DNA from 4 places in the Bacillus lumedeiriae genome. Region 1 is predicted to be linked to each of the others. Evidence: riboswitches for the same ligand, from Rfam matches in the RefSeq annotation. Region 1 holds a riboswitch; each other region holds the start of a gene.

Region 1 (3,679 bases):
ACCGACAAATAATATAGCTTTCATTTCTATATGCTCCTTTAATCCCCGCACGGTGCAGGTTCAAGATTTATTTTTGGCTCTATATCACGATACTCAAAGTTTTGAATTCTTTTCACGCGCTTAAAATATTTAAACAGTCGTTCGTTCGGATGTCCTTTTTCCCTGTATTCCGCAATAATGTTTTCTAGGAGCGGGATCAGTGCGTCCGGTTCTACACCTTCAGCGACAGGCTGTCCGGCATGAGCCGTTCTTCCAACCGTTTTCGCTCCTAAAAACAAATCAAATTTCCCTCTGCGAAAGACGATGCCGATGTCATCATTCACTGCACCGTAGCAAGCCATGCCGCAGCCATTCAACCCGATGCGCATTTCTTTTGGCAAATCAAGCCCATTGAACTTTTCATACAGCCTTTCCGCATATGGAATGGCATCTTTCTTTTCACCGTCACAAAAGTCACAAGCCTTGACAGTAGCCACGTCACCAATGGGAGCAAGGAGAAATCCTGCCTCCTGCAAAGTTGTGACCAATTGATCGGGATTTTCTGTCGGCACCCGCAAGATCACTTGATGGTGCGGTGTATATTCAATCGAGCCTTTTTCTCCCGCTGCCTTCGAGAGAACGAGCAGCTGTTCTGCTGAAAATAATTTATTAGCGACTCCTGGACTGACAGCTACTTCAAAAATAGATTCGGCCTTTTGCTTAAATGGTGAATCTTCAGACACTTGATGTTCCTTTTTATCCAGCATCTGAAGGGCTTTCATACCGAGTTCGTATAATGCGGTCGGCTCCGCTTTTCCTCCATGCAGCGCCCACGGCTCATTTTTCGGCTTCAGCCGTTCATGAGGCTTTAGCGGCTGCTTTTCTGACGTCAACGTGTACTTGCGCTGATAACCTCTCGGCGTAATCATTTTATTGTCATAAAGAAAAGTCGTTGAATTGCCAATGATGACTGTCGTCAGCATGCCGATTTCATGATCGAGCATCTCCTGCAAATTCGTGATGACGACGTGCTCTCTTTCCCGATAGGCACTTTTGACAAGACCGACCGGCGTATCCGGTGAGCGGTGCTTTAATAAAATACGCTGCGCTTCCACAATTTGTCTCGTCCGCTTCCCGCTTTTCGGATTGTACAAAGCAATCACGAAATCAGCTGCGCCGGCCGCTTCGATCCGCTTAGCGATTAAATCCCAAGGAGTTAAGTGATCACTCAAACTAATCGTGCACGCGTCATGCATCACCGGCGCCCCAAGGAGAGATGCACAAGAATTAATCGCTGAAATCCCAGGGACAATTTCTACTTTGACACCGTCCGCTTCTTTCCATCCTTGTTCGACGAGTACTTCGTAGACAAGCCCCGCCATCCCGTACACGCCGGCATCTCCACTCGAAATAACAGCTACTATTTTTCCTTGTTCGGCCAACTTGACCGCCGCCTGCGCCCGGCTGACTTCTTCTGACATTCCTGTGCTGATGACTTCTTTTCCTTCAATGAAATCAGCAATCAACTCTACATATGTTTTATAGCCGATAATGCAGTCGCTTTCCTTTAGCGCTTCTTTTGCCCGCTCCGTAATATGTTCGGCACTTCCCGGACCGAAGCCGACAATTAATAGTTTTCCATTCACTTTTACTGCCTCCTTATACGTTTACTGCTTTTGTTTTTCTTTCTCTTTAGATACTCCTGCTTCACGGTCATTCTTTAGCTGCATTCCTTGGCCCGCATACGTGTAAGTAATGGCCTTCTCTACCCGCTCTCCTTTTTCAAGGTGTGAAGTGACAATCTCTTTTGCCAATTGTTCATCTACTCCGTGATACCATGTACCTTCTGGATAAACAATCACGACACAAGCATCTTTACAGCGGCCATTGCATCTTGTTCTTGTCGTATGAACACGGACATCAAGCTCCCGATTTTTAATTTCATTTCTGATCGCCTGCGTTACTTCTTCCCCGCCTTTTCTCATACAGCTCGAACCGTTACAAATCAATACGTGATGATTCATTTCCGTTAAATCCCAAGTTGCCATACTATCCGCCCCTTTTTCTAAAGTTTTCGTTAAACTCGCCTGTTGATTTCCGCTGCGGGCGGTTCGGGAGCCTCCCCGCCGCTATCGCGCCTGCAAGGTCTCCTGTGGACACGTTTTCCGGAGGGAGTCCCGCACCTTCCGCTCTAATCAACTAAACAGCAATATCAACAGTAGTCATGAACATAGCTGAAAAATAAAAAAAGTCCTTAACTTCATAAGAAGTTAAGGACTTAAGCACATACGTGTGCATAGCTATGATTGGATCGAGTCAAGCAAAATAGCCGCGCATGCCAGCTCCGCTCCATACAGCCATCCCGTTCCTCCCTCCGAAGAATGATGGTTCAAAGAAGAAAGCAGGTCTCCTGGCTTACGGATCGCTTTACTCTTGTCCCTTCCCGGCAGTTACACCAGTGGTTATTGACAATTTCATCACCGTTTACAGTAGCGGGGGCTGCATCGGATTTTCACCGATTTCCCTATTATCCCGGAGATTGACTCTCCCGGGCACTCTCATCTTAATTATTCAATTATCCGGCTGTCAGAAAATGCTTTCTATCAGCCTAGAAGTCTCTAAAAGAGATCTGATCTACACCTATCAATATTATGTATATTATCCAAATTTCGTAACTTTTCGACATCGTTATTAGATTAGCAGGAAGATCACTCATTTGACAAGTGGTTTTTTCAAATTAAATAAAATGATGCCTTTTCACTTAGTTATTTTGGAATAAAAGATTTTGTTAAACTCGCCTGTTGATTTTCGCCTCCGTGCCTGCGGATTTTCCCGTGGACACGCTTTTTCCTCAGGAGTCTGGCACCTTCCGCTCTAATCAACAAAGGGGCCAATTCACACTAGTCATTAGCATCGCCAATTGGAAAAGAAGTCATAATAAATGGGTTCCATCCTGTCATCTGTTGAACGATCCCCTTAATCTCCTGCACTTTTTTTATCAATAAATGATCATTGCCGCTTAAAAGAAAGCCAATGACGGTGCCGCTGTGGCCGATAATGATTCCTGCTTCGAATCGACTGGCTATTTCCTTAAACAACGAAAAGAATGGTTTAGGTAGAAAGCGTTCATTGATCCCGGCACTTTTCGTTGCTGCCAGCATGATGTCGTCTATTTTCCCTGACAATAAGGCGGTACTTATCCCGTTATATAGCTGCTGCAGTTCTGCTTTCTCATTTGGCGTGTATACTCTTTTTGATGAATAACAATCATCTGTATTTACCGTACCGCCGCTGTCGTAGCCAATAAGGAATAAGTCTGGCGCCTCAGGAAAAGATTGCAGCCGTTCACCAGTCTGTTGATTAAACGCATTGATTCCTTCATACATGACACCATCTGTCGGTTCAATGGCCGCTGCTATAGCCGCTATGTCAGAAGGAGCGAATATCGTTCCAAAACTAGCTGCTACAGCGCGGATCGCTGCCGTAATATCCGCGGAGCTGCTCGCCATTCCTTTTCCAATAGGGATCTGGGAATAGGAATACAAACACCCGCCTGTTCCAATCCCTATTTTTTCTAAAGTGAGCCTGGCGGCAGCTGTCATCTTTTCTTTATGGGGTGTGCAGCTTATCTCCTTAGTATCACTTGCCGGAACGAATATAGCTCTGCTTTTGAGCGGCACTGGAAAAGTAAATAAAAAAG
Region 2 (3,679 bases), on a different contig from region 1:
CAATCCCGCGCCCTTGCAATGTGTCAACGAAATAGTTGATATTTTCCTCATACTGCGCTTTGGATACTTGCGGCTGACCATTATCATCCAATGCAGCATCATTCGTTCCAAACATAATGAGCACGATTTGTGGATGCTTACTGAGCACGTCTTTTTCAAACCTGATCCGGCCATGTTCAGTCGTATTCCCGCCGATCCCAGCATTGATGACTGCTTGGCTTTGTGCAAGCTTATTCACCCATTTGTCTTTCACATCATAGCCGTTCGCCTGCCAGTTGGCTCCCTGTGTATTGCTGTCACCAAAGGCCAGGATCAAACCATTTTGATGATCGATCGGCATCATCACACGCTTGACCGCTTGGAAATATCCAGCCGCTATATAGGCAGCACGATATTTGTAACGAACCGAGGTTTCTGCAGCTTCATACAATGGTCCATTCAACCATTGTGCTTGATCATATGAACGGGAAAAACCGGCTCCTTCTGCATAACTTCTTTCAAACATCGAGGACAAAGTAAGAACAATACACAACCCTAGTATTATTTTAACGAATAACCCTTTCAATCTCCTTCACCTAACCTATTAACAACGGACGTATATATTATTGAAAGTAACCGCCGAATTTTTTTCCTAATAAACTATGTATACCTTACCATAACAGCTCCTACTCCGATACCTTCTGTCGGAGCAGGCACCTTGTCGAAACTTGCAAAAGAAAAAGCATTGCACACTGTAAGCGTTTTCACATATACTATAAGTAGGTTGGATGACACGCGTGGTCATCATCGTATTTGGCGTAGGCGGGGCCGATACAAGGATAGACTTTCATACATTATTTACCGAAATCATATATAAATCATTCATGATCAAACGAGCCATCCATTCTTCTGATGAAGAGTGGATGGCTCGTTTTTCTTCAGCTTCTTCAAACATGCCTTGATTGCAGCCTATATTGGACGCAAATTCCATGCAAAAGAAAAAAGCCGCTCTAAAAGCGTCATCTTTCGTGACCTTTTAGAGCGGACTTTTTCCTATTTAAGATAAAATAATAAAAAATGGCGGTATCCCTTCTCTTACTCTTGTGATTGCTGCTGACTGGAAAGCTGTGTTTCAATCCTTTTCAAGGACTCGTGCATTTTAAAAAAGATAATAAGAAGTTCGCAATACACACGCACTAATAATGGACCGATGACCAGCGTTAACAGCCCCATGATCACACCTAATCCGCTGCCATAAGGAGAACTGATCCCCGCAGCAATCGTGCCGATTCCAGAAAGAACAGACATCACGACCCCAACCCAGAAAATAATTTTAATAATTGTTGGTGTAACCATTTTATCGAACGACAAGAATCTATCCACATTCGTCCCCTCCCCTCAAAAGTCTGCGTTCAGTACATGTTATTCTGGGATGGGACATTTATGTGGAAAAATTTTCAATAAGGTTGTCCCAAAATGGTCAGCGGCGCGCACATTTCTGTAAGTGCCGCGCATAAAACGGACATAAGTGCGCAGAAACTCGCAATATAGATGCACAAACTTGAATAAGCAGCGCACAAGTTTATATACCGCGCGCATTTCACCTATTCCCGTGCATACCATCATGATTGCCGCGCAGAACATTCAAAAGTCAGCGCACAAATCGATGGCCTCTCCTTCACAAAAGCATAATAAGAGAAAAAATTTGATTTTCTTAAAAAATGCCGGCTATAAAGTGGTATAATATTCTCTAAGTGAATAAACCGTGCAGAAAAAAGGAACTGATTGCTCAGTCAAAAAGGGAATTCGGTGTAAATCCGAAGCTGTTTCCGCAACTGTAAGTGCTGATGAAATAAGAACAATGCCACTGTTTGAAACGAACGATATCAAATGGGAAGGCTCTTAAAGTAAATGGATGCACAAGCCAGGATACCTGCCTTTTTTCTATCGTATTATGCTCTTCGGAAGTTAAGAGGATGGTACGGCAACTTTGCATCTATACATATATTTATTGATGACGACTGCCGGCCAACGTTCTTGGGTGGTTTTTTTTATGGATTTTTTACACCACGGAAAATACGAAAGGTTGTTCATAAATGTTTATAGACGGAGGAATAATCAATGAAGAAAACGTTATTATACAGCTTGATTGCTTCGCTTTTTCTTATTTTCTTAACGGCCTGCGGCAATGACTCTTCATCTACAAAAGAAACAAAGAAAGAAGAAACATCTTATACAGTTACTGATGACAGAGGGAAAGAAATCACGTTGAAAAAAGTGCCGGAAACGGTTGTTTCCTTGCAGCCAAGTAATACAGAAATTCTCTTTGCTTTAGGAGCAGGCGACAAAATTGTCGGCGCAACTGAGTATGATACCTACCCGGAAGAAGCGAAAAAGATTAAACGTGTAGGTGACACTATGACAGTCAACGCTGAAGCAGTCATTGCCTTAAATCCCGATGCTGTCATTGCTTACACAAACGGTGACGATAAAGGAATTAAACAACTGGAAGACACAGGTATTCCTGTGTTTGTCATTAGTTCTGCGCAAACATTCGAAGACGTGTATGGCAACATCGAACAAATTGCGTCAGTCATGGGTGTGAAGGAAAAAGGCGACGAACTCGTTTCTGGCATTAAAAAACAAGTCGCTAATGTGCAAGAGAAAATCGCTAGTGTAAAAGAAAAGGAAAGAGTATACTATGAAGTCAGCCCTGCTCCTGATATTTTCACAGCTGGCTCCGAAACATTCCAGCAAGAAATATTGAACAACGCTGGTGTCGAAAACGTGTTTGCTGATCAAAAGGGCTGGGTAAAGATCTCTGAAGAAGAAATTGTAAAACGCAACCCGGATACCATCTTAACACCAGGCAGCGAAGATCCAGTGAAAGAATTCAAATCCCGTGCCGGCTGGGATCAAATCAATGCGGTGAAAAACGAGAAAATCTACTCCCTCGATACCGAGATCATGTCTCGTCCAGGCCCGCGTATCGGTGAAGCCGTCGAACTGACTGCCAAAACCGTCTATCCGGATCTTTTCAAATAATCCTTTAAAAGAAATGAATAAAAAATCCTCATAATAAAAGCCAATGAACATAGCCGTCAGGTCTTGTTCATTGGCTTTTTTTGAATAGTAAAAAAGGAGCGCTCTCATTAAGCAAATTTCCCCTCTTTTTATTCAATAGGACTCTTACAGGTGAAGAGATCTACTTATTATAATTCTTGGGTTATGGCTGTTGCCGGATCGATAGAAACGTAGTAATCGTCCATATTTGTATTAACCACGAATTCATAGTTTCCCTTGCGGTCGGTTTCAACATAATAAATATCTTGAACGTATTCACGGTACTTTTCATGTCTATAGGTATTTTCGTATTGACTAATCAAATACTTTTCCGCTTCTGCAATAGTCAGATGAAACGGCTCTTCATCTGCTGACATGTAATCAGGTAATTGACTCATTTTCCATTGGCCGTTCCGCTTCACAAGCGTCCACGTCTCTGCATGGGGTTCCTCAAGGCCTTGTGGATAACGAAGTGTTACTTTAATCTTCTCACTGCTTCTCTCTAAAATATCATACGGCAGTCCACTATCATATACTTCGTCGTAAACGAGCCAGTCACAATAGATACATGTAACCTTGTAATAGGCTTCCATTCTTTCAAGCATTTTTCCTTCTGCAAAAGGAGTTAATTCCTTTT
Region 3 (3,679 bases), on a different contig from region 1:
TCTTTCATGAGCAGCAATCTGTCACAATAAAGAGAAGCGAGATTTAAATCATGAAAGATCGAAATCACCGTTAAACCCGTTTCTTTCGTCATTTTCTTTAACAAATCAAGCAATTCTTTTTGAAAAGATAAGTCCAGGTGATTTGTCGGTTCATCTAAAAGCAGGATTTCTGGCTGCTGAGCGAGCGCTTGCGCGAGAAAAACACGCTGACGCTCACCGCCTGACAGTTCTTCAAGAGAAGCATCTGAAAACTGCAGCGTTCCTGTTTGTTCCATCGCCTGCCTCACAGCCCGCTCGTCTTCTGCTCTCCATACTGGGAAGAAGCCGCTTTGATGAGCATAGCGCCCTAAGGAGACCGTTTCTTTCACTGTATAGGAAAAAGATTGTGAGGTCATTTGTGGAAGGACAGCGAGACGTTTTGCCAGTTCTTTCGGCGTGTAATCCGGCAGTTTTTTCCCGTTAATCCATAGTGTCCCGCGGCTTGTAGGGATGATGCCGCTCATCATTTTAAATAGCGTCGTCTTCCCGCTTCCATTTGGTCCTAATATGCCAAAAAGCTCTCCCGCCCCCACAGAAAAAGATAGTTCGTGAACAATCATTTTGCCATTATAGCCGCCGGTGAGTTGTTCTGCTTGAATCATGCTGCTCTTCTTCCTTTCCTTTGTTTACGAAGTAAAATAACGGCAAATACTGGTGCACCGATAACAGATGTGATCACCCCAATCGGCAGTTCTGCCGGCGAGATAATGATCCTGGATACAAGATCAGCCAAAATTAAAAAGCCGGCACCCGTTAACAGTGACAACGGCAGCAAATGGCGATGATCAGGTCCCCAGATGAGACGGATGAAATGAGGAATGACGAGGCCAACAAAGCCAATCGTTCCGGAGACAGCAACAGCTGCCCCTGTCAATACCGAGCCGGCTAACAGCACTGTCAATTTTTTCCGACGGACATTCACTCCTAAATGCTGGGCTTTCTCTTCTCCAAACGACATCGCATTCAATTCGGGCGCATGAATGATTAACAGCAGCGTCCCTCCCAGAAAAAACGGGAGAATAATTCCAATGTAATCCCAGCCACGCATCGATACACTACCAAGCAGCCAGCCAATAATTTGCCGCAGCTCTTCACCTGTCAAGGCGATCATTAAAGAAATGACCGCTCCCAAGAAAGAGCTAAAAATGATTCCTGTCAAAATGATCGTCTCCACTTTAAACGATCGTTCAATCGATTGAGCAAACAAAACGACTATAAAAATCGTCACGATGGAAGCTGCAATACTGACAATAGGCAGCGTAAAGCCGGTCAGCCACGGCAGCTGAATGCCGAAGAACAGCACCATGACCGCACCAACAGAAGCACCAGATGACACACCTAGTGTGTACGGATCTGCCAGCGGATTACGCAGGAGCCCTTGAAAGGCAGCTCCTGCCACCGCTAAAGAGGCACCAACAAGGCCGGCTAACAAGACTCTTGGAAACCGGATCTGCCAGACGATGTTATCGATAGAAGAATCAATGCCATACAGCGGTGTCCCGAAAAAATGGTGTGACAATAGGAAGACAATATCCTTAAATGGAACGTGTATCGTCCCAATGGAGATACCGGCAAATACAGCGATCGTAAAAAAGGCAAACGCTGATAAATAAGCCGAAACTTTATTTCTGAAAAACATCTGAACAAATGGTTTCGGCAAATTTCTCTACTCCTTTAACAAAACAAGTGTCTATCCTATACATCCCTTTATTTTTCATCAGTTTGTTCCTTCTCTCTTCTCTTTGAATGATAAAAATAGGCATTAAAAAAACACCTCTACACGATGAAGAGATGCAGTGAAAAAGGGCAGACAGGCGCAATGAGCCGGCAGCCGCTTCTACACCATCCCATCCGCGCAGGTTATCAGTGTTTTAAATCAGGCAGGTTTTCTGGCTTATAAAATGACATCATTTCACTTACAGTGGCGGGACCGCGCTGGATTTTCATCAGCTTGCCCTTTTAAAAAGCTCTTCTCACTCGAGCTTTACCTGATTCAACGTATGTAGTTTCCTATCAAGCTTATTATACACGAAAACAACGTGACTTCCATGCCATTTTAAAGTAGAAGATAAGTAAAATCACTTGCCAGTCTTTTTAAATGAATGGATTGATATTCTAAAAGTTTTAAAATTTTTGAAGCATAATCAATGATTCCGTTTTACATGCGTGTTTCAAAGAATAGATATAGAACAAACACAAGTGAAAGGAGTGTCTATCATGGGGCTGTTTACCGTCATCGGACTAGCATTTGTCTTGCTTTTTATCGCATCCACTCTCGTCTACTTCCTCCGTCAGTCACTTGACTCTTCCGATACAACTCGGATCGACAACATTCCCGAATACTACAATGATTTACCTGATCACGATTCCACACATGATCGCAACTCATAACATGACAAGGGTGCCCCAATAGTATAACTGCTAGGGGCATCCCTTGTATGGTTCTTTACACGTGTCTGTTGATTTCCGTTCTAGGTACTTCGCTTTCCCCCACAGGAGTCTTCGTGCCTTCCACTCCAATCAACTTAGTGAAAAATTATTGTTTCAACTTTCTTAAAGAAAAGAAGAAAGCCATCGGATTTAGTATTAAGTAAAGGAGCTGTCTAAGACAGCTCCTTCTTGTTTTCTCTTTAATAATAGAATACCATTAATTATTTAGTAACTAGCTGAATGTCTTTGATGGCCTGCTTCATGATTTGACCCATCTTAGTCAGCTCTTCATAAGTAGCAGCAAGCGGCGGCATAAATACAATGACATCACCGAGCGGTCTCGTCAGCATCCCAAGTTCCCGCATACGCAGCGTTGCCCGGTAAGCAGCCCTTTCTTCAAACGGAAAAGGCTCGTTCGTTTCTTTATCTTTCACAATGTCAATGCCGCACATTAGACCAAGCTGACGGATTTCGCCAACGTGAGGCAGTTCCTTTAATTCTGCCAATATCGTTTGAATATATTCCGCTTTACGGGCGGCCTGTTCAACAAGCCCCTCTTTTTCAAAAATAGCTAAGTTCGCTAAAGCAGCCGCGCAGCCAAGCTGATTGCCTGTATAAGAATGACCATGAAAAAAAGTTTTCATTTCTGTGAAATCGGCATAAAAAGCCTCGTAAATCTCTTCTGTAGTAAGTGTAGCAGCAATCGGCAAATATCCACCGGTAATTCCTTTTGCGACGGTCATAATATCCGGAGAGACTCCTTCATGTTCAACGGCAAACATTTTCCCCGTACGGCCAAACCCTGTCGCTACTTCATCGACAATGAGTAAAATATGAAACTCCTGGCATAAGCGCTCAAGCTCTTTCAAATAGCCAGGCGGCATAATGTGCATTCCGCCCGCTCCCTGTATCATTGATTCAACGATAAGCCCGGCAAGCTGCTCATGTTTTTCTTCAAATAGTGTACGCATAGCCGTAAGTGACGATTTCCCATCCCCCGACGGAAATGGAACTGCATATGAATCAAACATAAGGGCACTGTATACTCGATGATAAATGTCAATTGAGCCAACACTGATCGCGCCCACTGTGTCGCCATGATAGCCGTTGGACAATGTTACGAACTTCTTCTTTTCGGTTTCTCCTTTGTTTTGCCAGTATTGATACGCCATTTTTATCGCTATTTCCACCGATTCTGCTCCGCTGTCTG
Region 4 (3,679 bases), on a different contig from region 1:
GTAATACGTTGTCTTTAATCCTGACTGCCACGCATCGATGTGCAGCTCCAGCAATGCTTTTGCTTTAATATCATTGCGCACATATAAATTAAATGACACCGCTTGGTCAATGTGGCGCTGGCGCTTGGCATTCTGGCGAATGCTCCAATGCTGATCAATGAAATAAACAGACTTATAATACCAAGTCGTTTGAGCTGATAAATCAGGAGCAGTGACTGGTATTTTATAATTCTTCTTCTCTTCCATATACTCTTTACGAAAAATAGGATCAATTCCCGCTGTTGAACCGGCAATGAGTGCCGTAGATGAGTTTGGAGCGACCGCGAGCAAATAGCCGTTTCTCATACCAGACTGTTTTACTTTTTCTTTCAGCTGCTGCCATTTTGAACCTCCGTATCCTCTCTGTTCAAAATACACGCCGTTCTCCCAGTCCGAACCTCGAAAGACTGGATATTCTCCTTTTTCCTCCGCCAGCTCCGCGCTTGCCTGAATCGTTAAAAAGGCAATTTGTTCATATAATTCATCACAATACTGTACCGCTTCTTCCGACTCCCAGCTCAATCCTTTTAAAGCGAGCATATGATGCCATCCAAATGTTCCGAGCCCGATGCCCCGATATTTTTGATTCGTCAGCTGCGCCTGTAAAACAGGGATCGTATTAATATCAATGACGTTATCAAGCATTCTCACTTGAATCGGAATTAATCGCTCAAGTACACCATCCATCACTGTCCGGGCTAATGAAATGGACGATAAATTACACACCACATAATCGCCGGGATCTTTCGTAATGATGATTTTTCCATCTTCCGTTTTTTCTTCTACAACAACGGTTGGACTCATATTTTGGCAAATTTCTGTACATAAATTGCTTGCATAAATCATCCCTTCATGCTTATTCGGATTCGCCCGATTGACCGTATCCCGATAAAACATGTAAGGCGTACCAGTTTCCAGCTGAGAAATCATGATCGCTTTCATAATCTCGATGGCCGGCACGGTTTTTTTGCTAAGTTGCGGATGTGAGGCACATTCCATGTATCTCTTTCTAAACGTTCCTTCTCCTTGCTTTTCATCGAATGAATCTTCAAGAGAATAACCCATGACTTTTCTGACTTCATGCGGGTCGAACAAATGCCAGTCTCCTCGATTGTCTACTGCTTCCATAAATATGTCTGGTATCGATACACCGGTAAATAAATCATGTGTTCGACGGCGTTCATCTCCGTTATTCAATCGAGTTTCCAAGAACGAAAAGATATCCTTATGCCAAATATCCAGGTAGACAGCGATCGCCCCTTGCCGCTGACCGAGCTGGTCAACCGACACGGCTGTATTATTTAGCTGCTTCATCCAAGGAATCACACCCGAGCTTACATTTTTAAACCCTTTAATATCACTTCCCTGGCTGCGGATTTTCCCTAGATAAATGCCAAGGCCCCCACCGTTTTTGCTTAAGTTTGCCGCATCTGTATTCGCATCAAAAATGCCCTGCAGACTGTCGTCGACCGTATCAATGAAACAGCTGGACAGCTGACCGTATGACTTGCCCGCATTAGCAAGCGTTGGAGTAGCTGTTGTCATATATAAATTAGAAAGTGCCCAATACGCTTCTTTGACGTACTGTAAACGCTGATCCCTGCGTTCGTTCATCATTAAAGTCATCGCAATCATAAGCCATCTTTCCTGTGGGAGCTCTGCCGTTTGTTTGTTCAGCGTATGAGCTAAATACCGCTCACTTAACGTAACAATTCCGATGTATGTAAATAATTGATCTTTGTCCGGATCGATCACTTTCCCTAATTCATTGATCTCATCTTCCGTATAAGCAGCGATTAACTGCGAATCATATACTCCATCTTTGATTAACAAATGAATAAGCTCTAGAAAGTTTCCATACGCACTTCCTGCTTCTCCCCGCGTTTTGGCGGCTTGTTTGTAAAGCTGTTTTAAATACAGACGAGCCGCTATAAATGTCCAATTGGGCTCTTCGCTTGTGATCCGCTCGACCGCTGCATGGAGAAGCAGCTGTTGTGTTTGTTCTTCTGTCCACTCTTCTCTCGTATGCAACGTGTCTCTCACTTTTTTCTGATAGTCCGCTAGTCCAATAGTTGGAAATTCCGATTGAATTTCCTCAAGAACCTCTTCCGCAATGCTCTGTACTGTCTCAATCATGTTTATTCCTCCTAAACAAATAAATAGTTTAGAAAGTGATTTTTTCCATAAAAAAACCATCTTTCCAAATGAAAGATGGGATCAGGGCGAAGAAAGGCACTCTTAAATAAAAAATTGAACAGACTGATTCTGAATGTATAAAAAAGAATGTCTGTATGAAAGAGATTTTCGTTTTCCTCGCGCTGCCTTCCCAACTCCCGAAGAAGATCAAACGCTATAAAAAGGCAGGTCTCCTGGCTCGTGCTTCTTCCTTTCGCGTTCCTTCCCGTCGTAAGACAGTGGGTTCAGCCGCGATCGTCTACACTTACAGTTGCGGGGACAGCTTCGGTCTTTCACCGAATTCCCTATTAAGCTGCAACAGCACCTCTTTACTATTTAACACTAAATATTGATTTAAATGAAAAGCAAACACTAAATGTTGTGTCCGGATTAGTATAGCAGTGATTATCCTCTTGCGCAAGCAGAGTTTGGTTTCTTTTTTTGAACTTTCCACATAATGTAATCTACTTATGACTCCTTACAAAATCAGGATACTTCTCCCATTGAACAAATGTATTTTTTACCATAAGCAAAGGGGGTTGTTATTTTTTAAAATACATAAACTAACTCATATTATTTCTCATATCTAGGGGGGGATTATGTTTGATTAGATCTATTTTCTTTGTCTGTACTCTTTTGATTAGTTATTTTTCCACTTCTGTATGGACGCAAGCCCATACAAGCAGCCGTGATAAATTTGAAAAGTCCGGACATGTTGTATGGGAAGTGAATGCACAAACGAAACTTGTTGCAATCACTTTCGATGATGGGCCAGATCCCAGGTATACTCCACAAATCCTTGATATCTTAGCCAAGCATAATGCAAAAGCAACCTTTTTCGTCACTGGAAAAAATGCTGATAAGTTTCCCCATATTTTAAAAAGAACTGTAAAAGAGAATCATGCAGTTGGCAATCACACATATAATCATATTTACGATAAAAGTACTAATTCTAAAAAATTAAAAACTGAACTGGACTTAACCGCTCAAACTATAAAAAATATTACAGGAAAGGAGACGTCACTTTTTCGTCCAGTTGGTGATGTATATAATGACTCAGTTATTCGTAATGCCGTTCAAAAAAATTACTTAGTTGTCATGTGGTCTTGGCATCAAGACCCTAAAGATTGGCTGCGTCCATCTGCAAATAAAATTAGCAGCCATGTCACTAAAAATGTAAAATCCGGTGACATTATCCTCCTTCATGATGCTGGCGGTAATCGCACCCAAACGGTAGAAGCCTTGGATACAATATTAACTTACTTAGATAAAAATGGTTATAAGTGTGTAACAATTCCTGAATTGATTTATCATGCCCAGGTAATAGAAAAAGATAAACTACACATATTCCCTATACACTCAATGTAATGTTAGAATTCCTTATTAAACAACGGCTGAAACCACTTAATGCCCCTTTTATTTACCGGCCATATTTTCATATCCGCCACTAAATGACTTAGATAGG

Evidence for each region. A riboswitch is a leader RNA that binds a small molecule or an ion and turns the genes downstream of it on or off. The one in region 1 is predicted to bind cobalamin.
Region 2: another riboswitch for cobalamin. It lies ahead of QYG89_RS15895 (ABC transporter substrate-binding protein); the one in region 1 lies ahead of QYG89_RS00155 ((2Fe-2S) ferredoxin domain-containing protein).
Region 3: another riboswitch for cobalamin. It lies ahead of QYG89_RS10640 (FecCD family ABC transporter permease); the one in region 1 lies ahead of QYG89_RS00155 ((2Fe-2S) ferredoxin domain-containing protein).
Region 4: another riboswitch for cobalamin. It lies ahead of QYG89_RS15335 (ribonucleoside-diphosphate reductase subunit alpha); the one in region 1 lies ahead of QYG89_RS00155 ((2Fe-2S) ferredoxin domain-containing protein).

The regions. Positions count from the first base shown of each region.
Region 1 is NZ_JAUIYO010000001.1:25,810-29,488, forward strand. Features, by position in the region: gene QYG89_RS00145 (sirohydrochlorin chelatase) at 1-24, opposite strand, end outside; gene cobJ (precorrin-3B C(17)-methyltransferase) at 39-1,625, opposite strand; gene QYG89_RS00155 ((2Fe-2S) ferredoxin domain-containing protein) at 1,647-2,027, opposite strand; cobalamin riboswitch at 2,363-2,554, opposite strand; gene QYG89_RS00160 (GHMP family kinase ATP-binding protein) at 2,880-3,679, opposite strand, start outside.
Region 2 is NZ_JAUIYO010000021.1:31,322-35,000, forward strand. Features, by position in the region: gene QYG89_RS15880 (SGNH/GDSL hydrolase family protein) at 1-565, opposite strand, end outside; gene QYG89_RS15885 (hypothetical protein) at 768-941, shown strand; gene QYG89_RS15890 (DUF4282 domain-containing protein) at 1,075-1,362, opposite strand; cobalamin riboswitch at 1,739-1,934, shown strand; gene QYG89_RS15895 (ABC transporter substrate-binding protein) at 2,101-3,024, shown strand; gene QYG89_RS15900 (S-layer homology domain-containing protein) at 3,192-3,679, opposite strand, start outside.
Region 3 is NZ_JAUIYO010000007.1:42,288-45,966, reverse strand. Features, by position in the region: gene QYG89_RS10645 (adenosylcobinamide amidohydrolase) at 1-641, opposite strand, end outside; gene QYG89_RS10640 (FecCD family ABC transporter permease) at 638-1,699, opposite strand; cobalamin riboswitch at 1,902-2,046, opposite strand; gene QYG89_RS10635 (hypothetical protein) at 2,257-2,430, shown strand; gene bioA (adenosylmethionine--8-amino-7-oxononanoate transaminase) at 2,691-3,679, opposite strand, start outside.
Region 4 is NZ_JAUIYO010000019.1:18,951-22,629, reverse strand. Features, by position in the region: gene QYG89_RS15335 (ribonucleoside-diphosphate reductase subunit alpha) at 1-2,175, opposite strand, end outside; cobalamin riboswitch at 2,382-2,558, opposite strand; gene QYG89_RS15330 (polysaccharide deacetylase family protein) at 2,818-3,582, shown strand; gene QYG89_RS15325 (metal-dependent hydrolase) at 3,585-3,679, opposite strand, start outside.